DNA from 2 places in the Serratia grimesii genome. Region 2 is predicted to be linked to the other one. Evidence: predicted binding sites of a transcription regulator. Region 2 holds the regulator's gene; the other holds the start of a gene.

Region 1 (5,836 bases), 1.6 Mb from region 2:
CGGCGGGGTGCTGATGGCATGGCTGGGGCTGATGCTCGGTACTGCCGTGGTTGTTTACCTGCTGCGTTATGTGTGGCGGGTATTGCTGTTTGGCGCGTCCTATCAACTTGCCGTTGAGCTGCGTGAAAACTTCTACCGCCAACTTAGCCGTCAGAATCCGGCCTTCTATCTGCGTCACCGCACGGGTGATCTGATGGCGCGTGCCACCAACGATGTCGATCGTGTGGTGTTCGCTGCCGGTGAAGGGGTGTTAACGCTGGTCGATTCGCTGGTGATGGGATTGGCCGTGCTGGTCGTCATGAGCACCCAAATTAGCTGGCAACTGACCCTGCTATCGCTCATTCCTATGCCGATCATGGCGATAGTCATCAAATATTATGGCGATCAGTTGCACCAGCGTTTTAAATCAGCGCAGGCCGCGTTCTCCAGCCTGAACGATCAGGCGCAAGAAAGCATGACCAGTATCCGGATGATCAAGGCGTTTGGCCTGGAAGATCACCAGTCCAATCAGTTTGCTGAAGTGGCTGCCCAAACTGGCGCTAAAAATATGCATGTGGCGCGGGTGGATGCCCGTTTTGACCCGACGATTTATATCGCCATCGGTACTGCCAATCTGTTGGCCATCGGCGGCGGCAGTTGGATGGTAGTGAACGGCTCGATGACGCTGGGTCAACTAACCAGCTTTGTGATGTACCTCGGCCTGATGATTTGGCCCATGCTGGCGCTGGCCTGGATGTTCAACATTGTCGAGCGCGGTAGCGCAGCCTATAGCCGTATTCGCAGTTTGTTGGACGAAGCACCTGCGGTGACAGATGGCGAGCATAGGTTGCCGGCTGGACGCGGTACTCTGGCCGTTGATATCCGGGCGTTCCACTATCCTGGCAATACGCACCCGACACTGCACGATGTGACATTGAAGCTGGAGCCAGGGCAAATGCTTGGCCTGTGCGGCCCGACCGGTGCCGGTAAATCGACGTTGTTGTCGTTGATCCAGCGTCAGTTTGATATTGATGATGGCCAGATCAGTTATCAGGGGTTGCCATTGACTCAGGTGAAGCTCGACGATTGGCGTTCACGCTTGTCCGTGGTTAGCCAGACGCCGTTCTTGTTCTCAGACAGCGTGGCGAACAATATCGCGCTGGGCAATCCGGGGGCAACGCAGGAACAAATTGAGCGAGCAGCTCGGCTGGCCAGTGTGCATGACGACATTCTGCGCCTGCCTCAAGGCTATGAAACCGAAGTAGGCGAGCGTGGCGTGATGCTTTCCGGTGGGCAGAAGCAGCGTATCTCTATTGCCCGCGCCTTGTTGCTGGATGCGGAAATCCTGATCCTTGATGATGCGCTGTCGGCGGTGGATGGCCGTACTGAACATCAAATCCTGCATAATCTGCGTAGCTGGGGACAAAACCGTACGGTGATTATCAGCGCACACCGGCTATCGGCATTGACCGAAGCCAGTGAGATTCTGGTGATACAGCACGGTGGCGTGGCGCAACGTGGCCAGCATGCGTCTCTGGCGGCACAGCCGGGTTGGTATCGCGATATGTATCGTTATCAGCAACTGGAAGCAGCGCTGGATGAGGCTCCTGAAGGCAGTGAGGAGATGTTAACCAATGAATAAGGTGCAAAAGCTGTGGCCGACGCTGAAACGGTTGCTGGCTTATGGATCGCCGTACCGCAAACCGCTGGGGTTGGCGGTATTAATGCTGTGGGTCGCAGCTGCGTCGGAAGTCGCCGGACCCATTCTGGTCAGTTACTTTATCGATAACTATGTCGCCAAGGGCCAATTGCCGTTGATGATCGTCTGTGGGTTGGCCGCTGCTTACATTCTGTTGGAGTTGCTGGCGGCGGCTTTGCATTATTTTCAGGCATTGCTGTTCAACCAGGCGGCGGTTGGGGTGGTTCAACGTCTGCGTACGGATGTGATGGATGCTGCGTTACGCCAACCGCTGAGTGCCTTTGATACACAGCCGGTCGGTCAGTTGATCTCGCGGGTAACCAATGACACGGAAGTGATCAAAGATCTGTACGTGATGGTTGTGTCCACCGTGTTGAAAAGCGCCGCGCTGATTGGTGCCATGCTGGTAGCAATGTTCAGTCTCGACTGGCGTATGGCGCTGGTGGCGATCTGCATCTTCCCGGCGGTGTTTGTGGTGATGGGGATTTATCAGTATTACAGCATACCGATTGTACGCCGGGTACGTAGCTATCTGGCGGACATTAACGATGGCTTTAACGAAGTGATCAACGGTATGGGGGTGATTCAGCAGTTCCGTCAGCAGATCCGCTTTGGTGAGCGCATGAGCGCCGCAAGCCGTTCTCATTACACTGCGCGTATGCAAACCCTCAGGTTGGATGGTTTCCTTCTGCGCCCACTGCTCAGCCTGTTTTCGGCGTTAGTGCTGTGTGGTTTGCTGATGCTGTTCGGTTTCAGTGGTGAGGGGGCAATTGGTGTCGGGGTGCTGTATGCCTTTATCAACTATTTGGGCCGTCTGAATGAGCCGTTGATTGAGCTGACGTCGCAGCAATCTATCCTGCAGCAGGCGGTGGTTGCCGGTGAACGTATTTTTGAACTGATGGATCGTCAGCAACAGAGTTACGGCACGGATGAACGTCCGCTGGAAAGCGGGCGCATAGATATTGACGATCTGAGCTTTGCCTACCGCGATGACAAAAAGGTGCTGCAGCATATTTCGTTGTCAGTACCCTCCCGCGGTTTCGTGGCGCTGGTCGGGCATACCGGCAGCGGTAAGAGTACGTTAGCCAACTTGTTGATGGGCTACTACCCCGTTAACCAGGGAGAGGTGAGTCTCGATGGACGTCCGCTAGCCAGTCTGTCACACCGTACGTTGCGACAAGGTGTGGCGATGGTGCAGCAGGATCCGGTGGTGATTGCCGAGTCAGTACTTGCCAACGTGACGCTGGGACGCAATATCAGTGAGGAAGCGGTCTGGCAAGCGCTGGAAATGGTTCAACTGGCTGAGCTGGTGCGCGGTTTCCCGCAAGGTATTCACACGCGTTTGGGTGAGCAGGGTAACAATCTTTCCGTGGGTCAGAAACAGCTATTGGCGATGGCCAGAGTGCTGGTGCAGGCTCCGCAGATCTTGATCCTCGACGAGGCGACCGCCAACATCGACTCAGGCACTGAACAAGCGATCCAACGGGCGCTGCGGTTGATACGCGAACATACCACGTTGGTGGTGATCGCCCACCGCCTGTCGACCATTGTGGATGCAGATACTATTCTGGTACTGCATCGTGGTCAGGCTGTCGAGCAGGGCAATCATCAGCAACTGCTGGCGCAGCAAGGGCGTTACTACCAGATGTATCAGCTGCAACTGGTTGGTGAAGAGCTGGCTGCCGCCAACCGCGAAGAAACACAAACTGCATGATTTCTGAGGCCGCTTTAGCGGCCTCAGACTGCTGACAAAGCCCGTTATTAGGGAGAGCGTGCTGAAGGGGTCGTAGCGGCTTGCCCGCCGGAGCGCCCCTCGGTGCGCTAGGCCCGGGTATCTCAGATTCAAAGATAACGTTGTCATCAAACTCAGGCCGCTTTAGCGGCCTCGTTCTATTCTCACCACGCACCACAATCAAGCATCGCTGCGTTTTAAATCCCTTTCTCTGCACTTTTACGACGCGTCACGCACCAAAATAGTGCGCAATATTTAATCAATTGCCTGTGCGCTAGCCTACCGTTGGCTAACGGTGTTGCGTTATAGCCCTGCCCAGTCAGTTAATTTGCTGAATTAGCGTACAAAACCATTTGTGGCATAGCCTTTGCTTTATAAGACTCGTATCCGGGGTGAGTTTGGGCTTAATTCGTGGAGGGGCAATATGAAGCTGGTGACCGTGGTGATTAAACCATTCAAGCTGGAGGACGTGCGTGAAGCCCTATCCTCTGTAGGTATTCAGGGGCTGACCGTAAGCGAAGTGAAAGGCTTTGGTCGCCAGAAAGGGCATGCTGAGCTGTATCGCGGCGCTGAGTACAGCGTCAACTTCTTACCCAAAGTTAAAATCGACATTGCTATCGCTGACGACCAGTTAGATGAAGTAGTTGATGTCATTAGTAAAGCTGCCTATACCGGCAAAATAGGTGACGGCAAAATTTTCGTTGCCGAATTGCAACGTGTCATTCGCATTCGCACCGGCGAAACAGATGAAGCAGCACTGTAATCACAGGCTCAGTAAAGTAATGGGGATGGATTGATAATGAAAAAACTTTTATCCATGTTGGGCCTGAGTACGGTAACCATGGTTCCTTCTTTGGCCCTGGCCGCTCCGGCGGTCGCAGACAAGGCTGACAACGCCTTCATGATGATTTGCACCGCTTTGGTGCTGTTCATGACCTTGCCGGGTGTGGCGTTGTTTTACGGTGGTTTGCTGCGTTCCAAAAACGTGCTTTCCATGTTGACCCAAGTGACGGTCACCTTTGCTCTGGTGTGCGTGTTGTGGGTGCTTTATGGCTACAGCCTGGCTTTCAGCGAAGGTAACGCATTCTTCGGTGGCTTCCAGACGGCGATGCTGAAAGGCATCGGTATCGACAGCGTTACCGGTACTTTTAACCAGATGATCCACGTGGCGTTCCAGTGTTCGTTCGCCTGTATTACCGTCGCGTTGGTGGTGGGGGGCTTTGCTGAGCGTATCCGCTTTTCTGCGGTGGTGATCTTTGCGGCTATTTGGTTCACCATTTCTTACCTGCCGATTGCCCACATGGTGTGGGGCGGCGGTTTCCTGGCCACTGACGGCGCGCTGGATTTTGCCGGCGGTACTGTTGTGCACATCAACGCCGCCAGTGCCGGACTGGTTGGTGCTTATCTGCTGGGCAAGCGTGCCGGTTTCGGCAAGGAAGCTTTCAAACCGCACAACCTGCCAATGGTATTTACCGGGGCTTCTATCTTGTACATCGGCTGGTTCGGCTTTAACGCCGGTTCTGCCAGCGCGGCTAACGGCATTGCGGCACTGGCGTTCCTCAATACCGTAGTGGCCACCGCAGGTGCGATCCTCTCCTGGACCTTTGCCGAATGGATTGTTCGTGGCAAGCCTTCACTGTTGGGCGCTTGTTCCGGCATGATCGCCGGGCTGGTTGCCATCACGCCGGCTGCGGGCACCGTGGGCGTTGGCGGGGCGTTGATTATCGGTCTGATTGGCGGTATTGCCGGCCTGTGGGGCGTGGTCACGCTGAAGAAATGGCTGAAGGTCGATGATACCTGTGATGTGTTCGGTGTGCATGGTGTGTGTGGCATCGTTGGCTGCCTGCTGACGGGGGTATTTACCTCTGCATCACTGGGCGGTACCGGTTACGCGGAAGGCGTTACCATGGCCCATCAGGTATGGATCCAGTTATTGAGTGTAGTTATCACCCTAGTCTGGTCCGGTGTGGCTGCCTTTATTGCCTTCAAAGTGGCGGGCGCCATTGTTGGCCTGCGCGTCCCAGAAGAGCAAGAACGCGAAGGTCTGGACGTTAACAGTCATGGTGAGAGTGCCTATAACCAATAAGCCTTAAAGAAGAGCGGTGCGCTGAATAACTAGAAAATAATGATGATGCAAAAAGGGCGATGAAGACATCGCCCTTTTTCTTTGGTGGAAGATTAAGCTTCGCGTTGGCGGATCACGCCTTCCTGTACTGTAGTTGCAACCAGCACGCCATCACGGGTATAGAATTGGCCGCGTACAAAGCCACGGGCGCCAGAAGCAGAAGGGCTCTCCACGACGTACAGCAACCAGTCATCCATGCGGAATGGACGGTGGAACCACATTGAGTGGTCGATCGTCGCGACCTGCATGCCAGGTTCCAGGAACCCGACGCCGTGTGGCTGTAGCGCGGTTGGCAGGAAGT
Region 2 (5,836 bases):
TTGTGATGTCGATGGCGTGCTGTCAGACGGCCTGATTTTTATGGGCAACAATGGCGAAGAGTTAAAGGCGTTCAACGTCCGTGACGGTTACGGCATCCGCTGCCTGAAAACCTCAGATATCGACGTGGCGATCATCACCGGCCGCTCCGCCAAGCTACTGGAGGACCGAGCTAACACCCTCGGTATCACTCACCTTTATCAGGGGCAATCCGATAAGCTTTTGGCCTTCCGTGAACTGTTGGATACACTGTCGCTCACGGCAGATCAGGTGGCCTATATTGGCGACGATCTGATCGACTGGCCGGTGATGGCGCAAGTGGGCCTGGCCGTTGCAGTCGCAGATGCACATCCGTTGCTGCTACCACGCGCCCATTACGTTACCCGCATTGCCGGCGGCCGGGGCGCGGTGCGCGAGCTGTGTGACATTATTCTTTTGGCTCAGAACAAGCTGGAGGACGCCAAAGGGCTGTCGATATGAGTAAAACCAAACTTTGGATCACCCTCTTGCTGGCGGTGATCGCATTGGCGCTGATTGGCTGGAACATGGCTGACTTCAATAATGACTCGGTCCCAGGGCCGGTCAACAGCCAGGACCCAACTTACCAGAGCCAGCACACGGTCACCATAGTGTACAATCCGACCGGCAAGCTGAGTTACAAGCTGGTGGCGGAAGACGTGAAGTACTATGAGGCCGACGAATTAAGCTGGTTTACCCAGCCAGTGATGACGCTGTTTGATGAAAACGCGGTGGCCACCTGGTCAGTTCGCGCCGATCGCGCCAAACTGACTAAAGACCGGATGCTGTATCTTTACGGCCATGTCGAGGTGAACAGCCTGACCACCACCTCACAGCTGGAAAAAATTAAAACAGACAATGCTCAGGTGAACCTGGTGACCCAAGATGTGGCTTCGGATGACGAAGTGACACTCTACGGGACGAACTTCACCTCTAACGGCATGAAAATGCGTGGGAACCTGCGGGCCAAAACCGCTGAGCTGATTGATAAGGTTAAGACCAACTATGAAATTCAGAACCAACAAACGAAGCCGTAATCTGTTGATCGGCAGCTTGATTTTGGCCGCCAGTGCACCCGCTTGGGCGCTGAAGTCCGACTCCAGTCAACCAGTGAGCATTGACTCACTGAAACAGTCTCTGGACATGCAGAGCAACGTCAGCACCTTTACCGATAACGTGGTGATCAAGCAAGGCACTATCGATATCAAAGCCGACAAGGTCGTGGTGACCAGGCCGGGCGGCGACCAGAACAAAACCTATATTGAAGCCTTTGGTAACCCAGTTACTTTTTACCAGATGCAAGACAGCGGCAAGCCGGTTAAAGGCCATGCCCAAAAGGTCCGTTACGATGTCGCATCGCAGTTAGTGACCCTGACCGGGAATGCCTATCTGGAACAGCTCGACAGCAACGTAAAAGGCGATCGCATCACCTACCTGGTGCAACAGCAGCAAATGCAGGCGTTTAGCGATAAAGGCAAACGCGTGACTACGGTTCTGGTACCGTCGCAGTTGCAAGACAAAAACGGGCAAAAGAAGAGTAACTAATCACTTATGGCTACACTCATCGCAGAAAACTTGGCGAAAGCCTACAAGGGCCGCAAAGTTGTTGAAGACGTCAGTCTGAACGTGAAATCCGGCGAAATCGTCGGCCTTTTGGGGCCAAACGGCGCCGGTAAGACCACCACCTTCTACATGGTGGTCGGTATCGTCCAGCGTGACGCCGGGCGTATCGTGATTGACGAAGAAGATATCAGCCTGTTGCCACTTCATGCGCGCGCACGTCGTGGTATCGGCTATCTGCCGCAAGAAGCGTCAATCTTCCGCCGCCTGAGCGTGTATGACAACCTGATGGCCGTTCTGGAGATCCGTGACGATCTCAGTAGTGAACAGCGAGCAGACCGTGCGGTAGAGCTGATGGAAGAGTTCCATATCTCCCATCTACGCGACAACCTGGGCCAGGCGCTGTCCGGTGGCGAACGCCGCCGCGTGGAGATCGCCCGAGCACTGGCGGCCAACCCGAAATTCATCCTGCTGGATGAACCGTTCGCCGGGGTCGACCCCATTTCCGTTATCGACATTAAAAAAATTATCGAGCACTTGCGTGACAGCGGCCTGGGCGTGCTGATCACCGACCACAACGTGCGCGAAACGCTGGACGTATGTGAACGCGCCTATATCGTCAGCCAGGGCAAACTGATTGCTCACGGCACGCCGGATGCTATTCTGGCCGATGAGCAGGTGAAACGCGTTTATCTGGGCGAAGAATTCCGCCTCTGAGTTCCAGCACGTCCTGATGGGCGACGCTTAACGGAAGTAGACAGAAGATTATGAAGCAAGGTTTGCAACTCAGGTTTAGTCAACAATTGGCTATGACCCCCCAACTCCAGCAGGCGATTCGCCTGTTGCAGTTGTCCACGCTTGAGCTCCAGCAGGAGATACAGCTGGCGTTAGAGAGCAACCCATTGCTTGAACAGACCGACCTGCACGAAGAAATCGATACCAAAGAAACCATCGAAACCGAAGGTTTGGACACCCGCGAAGCGCTGGAACAGAAAGACATGCCAGAAGAGCTGCCGCTGGACGCCACTTGGGACGAAATCTACACGGCGGGCACCCCCTCTGGCACCCGCACTGATTACAGTGATGATGAGCTGCCGGTTTATCAGGGTGAAACCACCCAGACCCTGCAAGACTATCTGATGTGGCAGGTAGATCTCACACCGTTTTCCGATACGGATGCCGCCATCGCCACCTCAATCGTCGACGCTGTCGATGACACCGGTTATCTCACCGTGCCACTGGAAGACATTCTGGAGAGCATCGGTGACGAAAATGTGACAATGGACGAAGTCGAAGCCGTGTTGAAACGCGTACAGCGTTTTGATCCGGTTGGCGTTGCCGCGCGCGATCTGCGCGACTGCTTGTTGGTTCAGCTTTCCCAATATGCCGAAGACACGCCATATCTGGCTGAAGCACGCCTGATCATCAGTGAACATCTGGACTTGCTGGCGAACCACGACTTTCGCAGCCTGATGCGATCAACGCGCTCAAAAGAAGATACACTGAAAGAAGCGATGCAGTTGATCCAGTCACTCGATCCACGTCCGGGCCAGTCGATCAATACCGGCGAGTCTGAGTATGTGATCCCAGACGTGCTGGTACGCAAGGTGCAAGATGTTTGGACGGTTGAGCTCAACAGCGACAGTATTCCACGGCTGAAGATCAACCAGCAATATGCCGCAATGGGCAACAGCGCGCGTAACGACAGTGACGGTCAGTACATCCGCAGCAATCTGCAGGAAGCCAAATGGCTGATCAAAAGTCTGGAAAGCCGAAACGACACCTTACTGAAAGTCTCACGCTGCATTGTCGAGCAGCAGCAGGCCTTCTTTGAGCAAGGTGCAGAATTTATGAAGCCCATGGTACTGGCAGATATCGCACAGGCCGTGGAGATGCATGAATCGACAATCTCACGTGTGACTACGCAGAAGTTTTTGCACAGTCCGCGCGGCATTTTCGAATTGAAATATTTCTTCTCAAGCCATGTGAATACCGACAGCGGGGGCGAAGCTTCCTCTACGGCGATCCGGGCAGTCGTGAAGAAAATGATCGCGGCGGAAAACCCCGCCAAACCGCTCAGCGACAGCAAGCTGGCCACCCTGCTCTCCGACCAGGGGATCATCGTGGCGCGGCGTACCGTCGCCAAGTACCGAGAGTCTTTGTCCATCCCGCCGTCCAACCAACGTAAACAGTTGGTTTGACCTCTATTGAGAAGGAAGACACTATGCAGCTCAACATTACCGGACACCACATCGAAATCACCGAACCATTGCGTGAGTTCGTGAACACTAAGTTCGCCAAACTCGAACAGTATTTTGACCGCATAAATCAGGTGTATGTCGTTCTTAGTGTGGAAAAAGTGCAACAGATCGCGGAAGCGACGGTGCACGTGAATGGAGGCGAGTTGCACGCCACCTCGGAAGACGAGAACATGTATGCTGCAATTGATACCCTGATCGACAAACTGGCACGTCAATTGAACAAACATAAAGACAAACTGAAGCAACACTGACATTCTGGGCCGTTTCCGTCAGCGGATTCGGCTCAAACGTATATTCGGCCATCGGCGCGTTACCTGTCTTTGTATGGGTACCGCGCCGATAAGCCAACAGGCGAAAAATCACCTCACAAGCCTGCTTGCTGGTGTGATTTTAAGTGAAGATGAGATGAACAACGAAACAATGCAATTAAGCTCGGTCTTAAACATCGAGTGCACCAGAAGCGCCGTCCATTGCACTAGCAAGAAACGCGCTTTGGAAATTATCAGCGAACTGGCCGCCAAGCAGCTAAACCTGTCACCACAGGTGGTGTTTGACGCGGTTCTCACCCGCGAGCGTATGGGCAGCACCGGTATCGGCAACGGTATCGCCATTCCCCATGGCAAACTGGAAGAGGACACATTGCGGGCTGTTGGCGTGTTTATCCGTCTCGACCAACCTATCGCCTTTGATGCCATTGATAATCAGCCGGTCGATCTGCTGTTTGCCTTACTGGTACCGGCCGACCAATGTAAAACCCATTTGCATACCCTGTCTCTGGTCGCGAAGCGCCTGGCCGACAAAACCGTATGCCGTCGCCTGCGCGCCGCGCAAAGTGACGAAGAGCTTTACCAAATCATCACCGAGTAACGCCCGGCTGGCGTGACTTCCAGCCCGGATAACGATACTGTTTAGCCATGATGGATTCCGGTTCAGGCCGGAATAATAAAGTTTCTAACGGTGGCGATAGACGCCACTGAGATGCCAGGGGAGTTTCCACATGGTGCTGATGATTGTCAGCGGCCGTTCCGGTTCAGGGAAATCCGTCGCCTTACGGGCGTTGGAAGACATGGGTTTTTACTGCGTTGATAACCTGCCCGTGGTACTGCTGCCGCAGCTTGCCAATACGCTGGCGGAACGCAACAGCTCCGCGGCGGTAAGCATCGACGTACGTAACATGCCGGAATCGCCGGAAGTGTTTGAATATGCGATGACTCAACTGCCGGACAGCTTCTCACCGCAGTTGCTGTTCCTCGACGCCGATCGCAATACGCTGATTCGCCGCTACAGTGATACACGCCGTCTGCATCCGCTCTCCAGCAAGAACCTGTCACTGGAAAGCGCTATCGATGAAGAAAGTGATCTGCTCGAACCATTGCGTTCCAGAGCCGACCTGATCATCGACACCTCAGAAATGTCAGTGCATGAGCTGGCTGAAATGCTGCGTACCCGCCTGTTGGGCAAACGCGAGCGCGAGCTGACCATGGTGTTTGAATCCTTCGGCTTTAAACACGGTATCCCAATCGACGCCGATTACGTGTTCGACGTACGCTTCTTGCCGAACCCACACTGGGATCCCAAACTGCGCCCAATGACCGGTCTGGATAAGCCCGTCGCTTCATTCCTCGATCGCCACACTGAAGTGCACAACTTCATCTACCAGACTCGCAGTTATCTGGAGCAGTGGCTACCGATGCTGGAAACCAACAATCGTAGCTACCTGACGGTTGCCATTGGCTGTACCGGCGGTAAGCACCGTTCGGTGTATGTGGCAGAGCAGTTGGCCGACTACTTCCGCTCACGCGGCAAGAACGTGCAATCACGCCATCGTACGTTGGAAAAACGCAAACAATGACGGTCAAGCAAACAGTTGAAATCAAAAATAAACTTGGCATGCATGCGCGCCCAGCGATGAAGCTGTTCGAGTTGGTGCAGAGTTTTGACGCCGAGGTTATGCTGCGTAACGACAGCGGCACAGAAGCCGAGGCCAGCAGCGTGATTG

Evidence for each region. Region 2 encodes sigma-54, which starts transcription at its own class of promoters, with help from an activator protein. Its sites were predicted from a motif close to GTTGGCACANNTTTCGCTNT; they were not measured.
Region 1: a site for sigma-54 is predicted at 3,765-3,784, ahead of glnK (P-II family nitrogen regulator). Genes of this name have one in related genera too.

The regions. Positions count from the first base shown of each region.
Region 1 is NZ_LT883155.1:1,112,950-1,118,785, forward strand. Features, by position in the region: gene SGBXF1_RS05155 (SmdA family multidrug ABC transporter permease/ATP-binding protein) at 1-1,621, shown strand, start outside; gene SGBXF1_RS05160 (SmdB family multidrug efflux ABC transporter permease/ATP-binding protein) at 1,614-3,392, shown strand; gene glnK (P-II family nitrogen regulator) at 3,835-4,173, shown strand; gene amtB (ammonium transporter AmtB) at 4,210-5,496, shown strand; gene tesB (acyl-CoA thioesterase II) at 5,589-5,836, opposite strand, start outside.
Region 2 is NZ_LT883155.1:4,573,561-4,579,396, forward strand. Features, by position in the region: gene kdsC (3-deoxy-manno-octulosonate-8-phosphatase KdsC) at 1-478, shown strand, start outside; gene lptC (LPS export ABC transporter periplasmic protein LptC) at 475-1,053, shown strand; gene lptA (lipopolysaccharide ABC transporter substrate-binding protein LptA) at 1,022-1,561, shown strand; gene lptB (LPS export ABC transporter ATP-binding protein) at 1,568-2,293, shown strand; gene rpoN (RNA polymerase factor sigma-54) at 2,344-3,777, shown strand; gene hpf (ribosome hibernation promoting factor) at 3,801-4,088, shown strand; gene ptsN (PTS IIA-like nitrogen regulatory protein PtsN) at 4,243-4,704, shown strand; gene rapZ (RNase adapter RapZ) at 4,835-5,689, shown strand; gene npr (PTS phosphocarrier protein NPr) at 5,686-5,836, shown strand, end outside.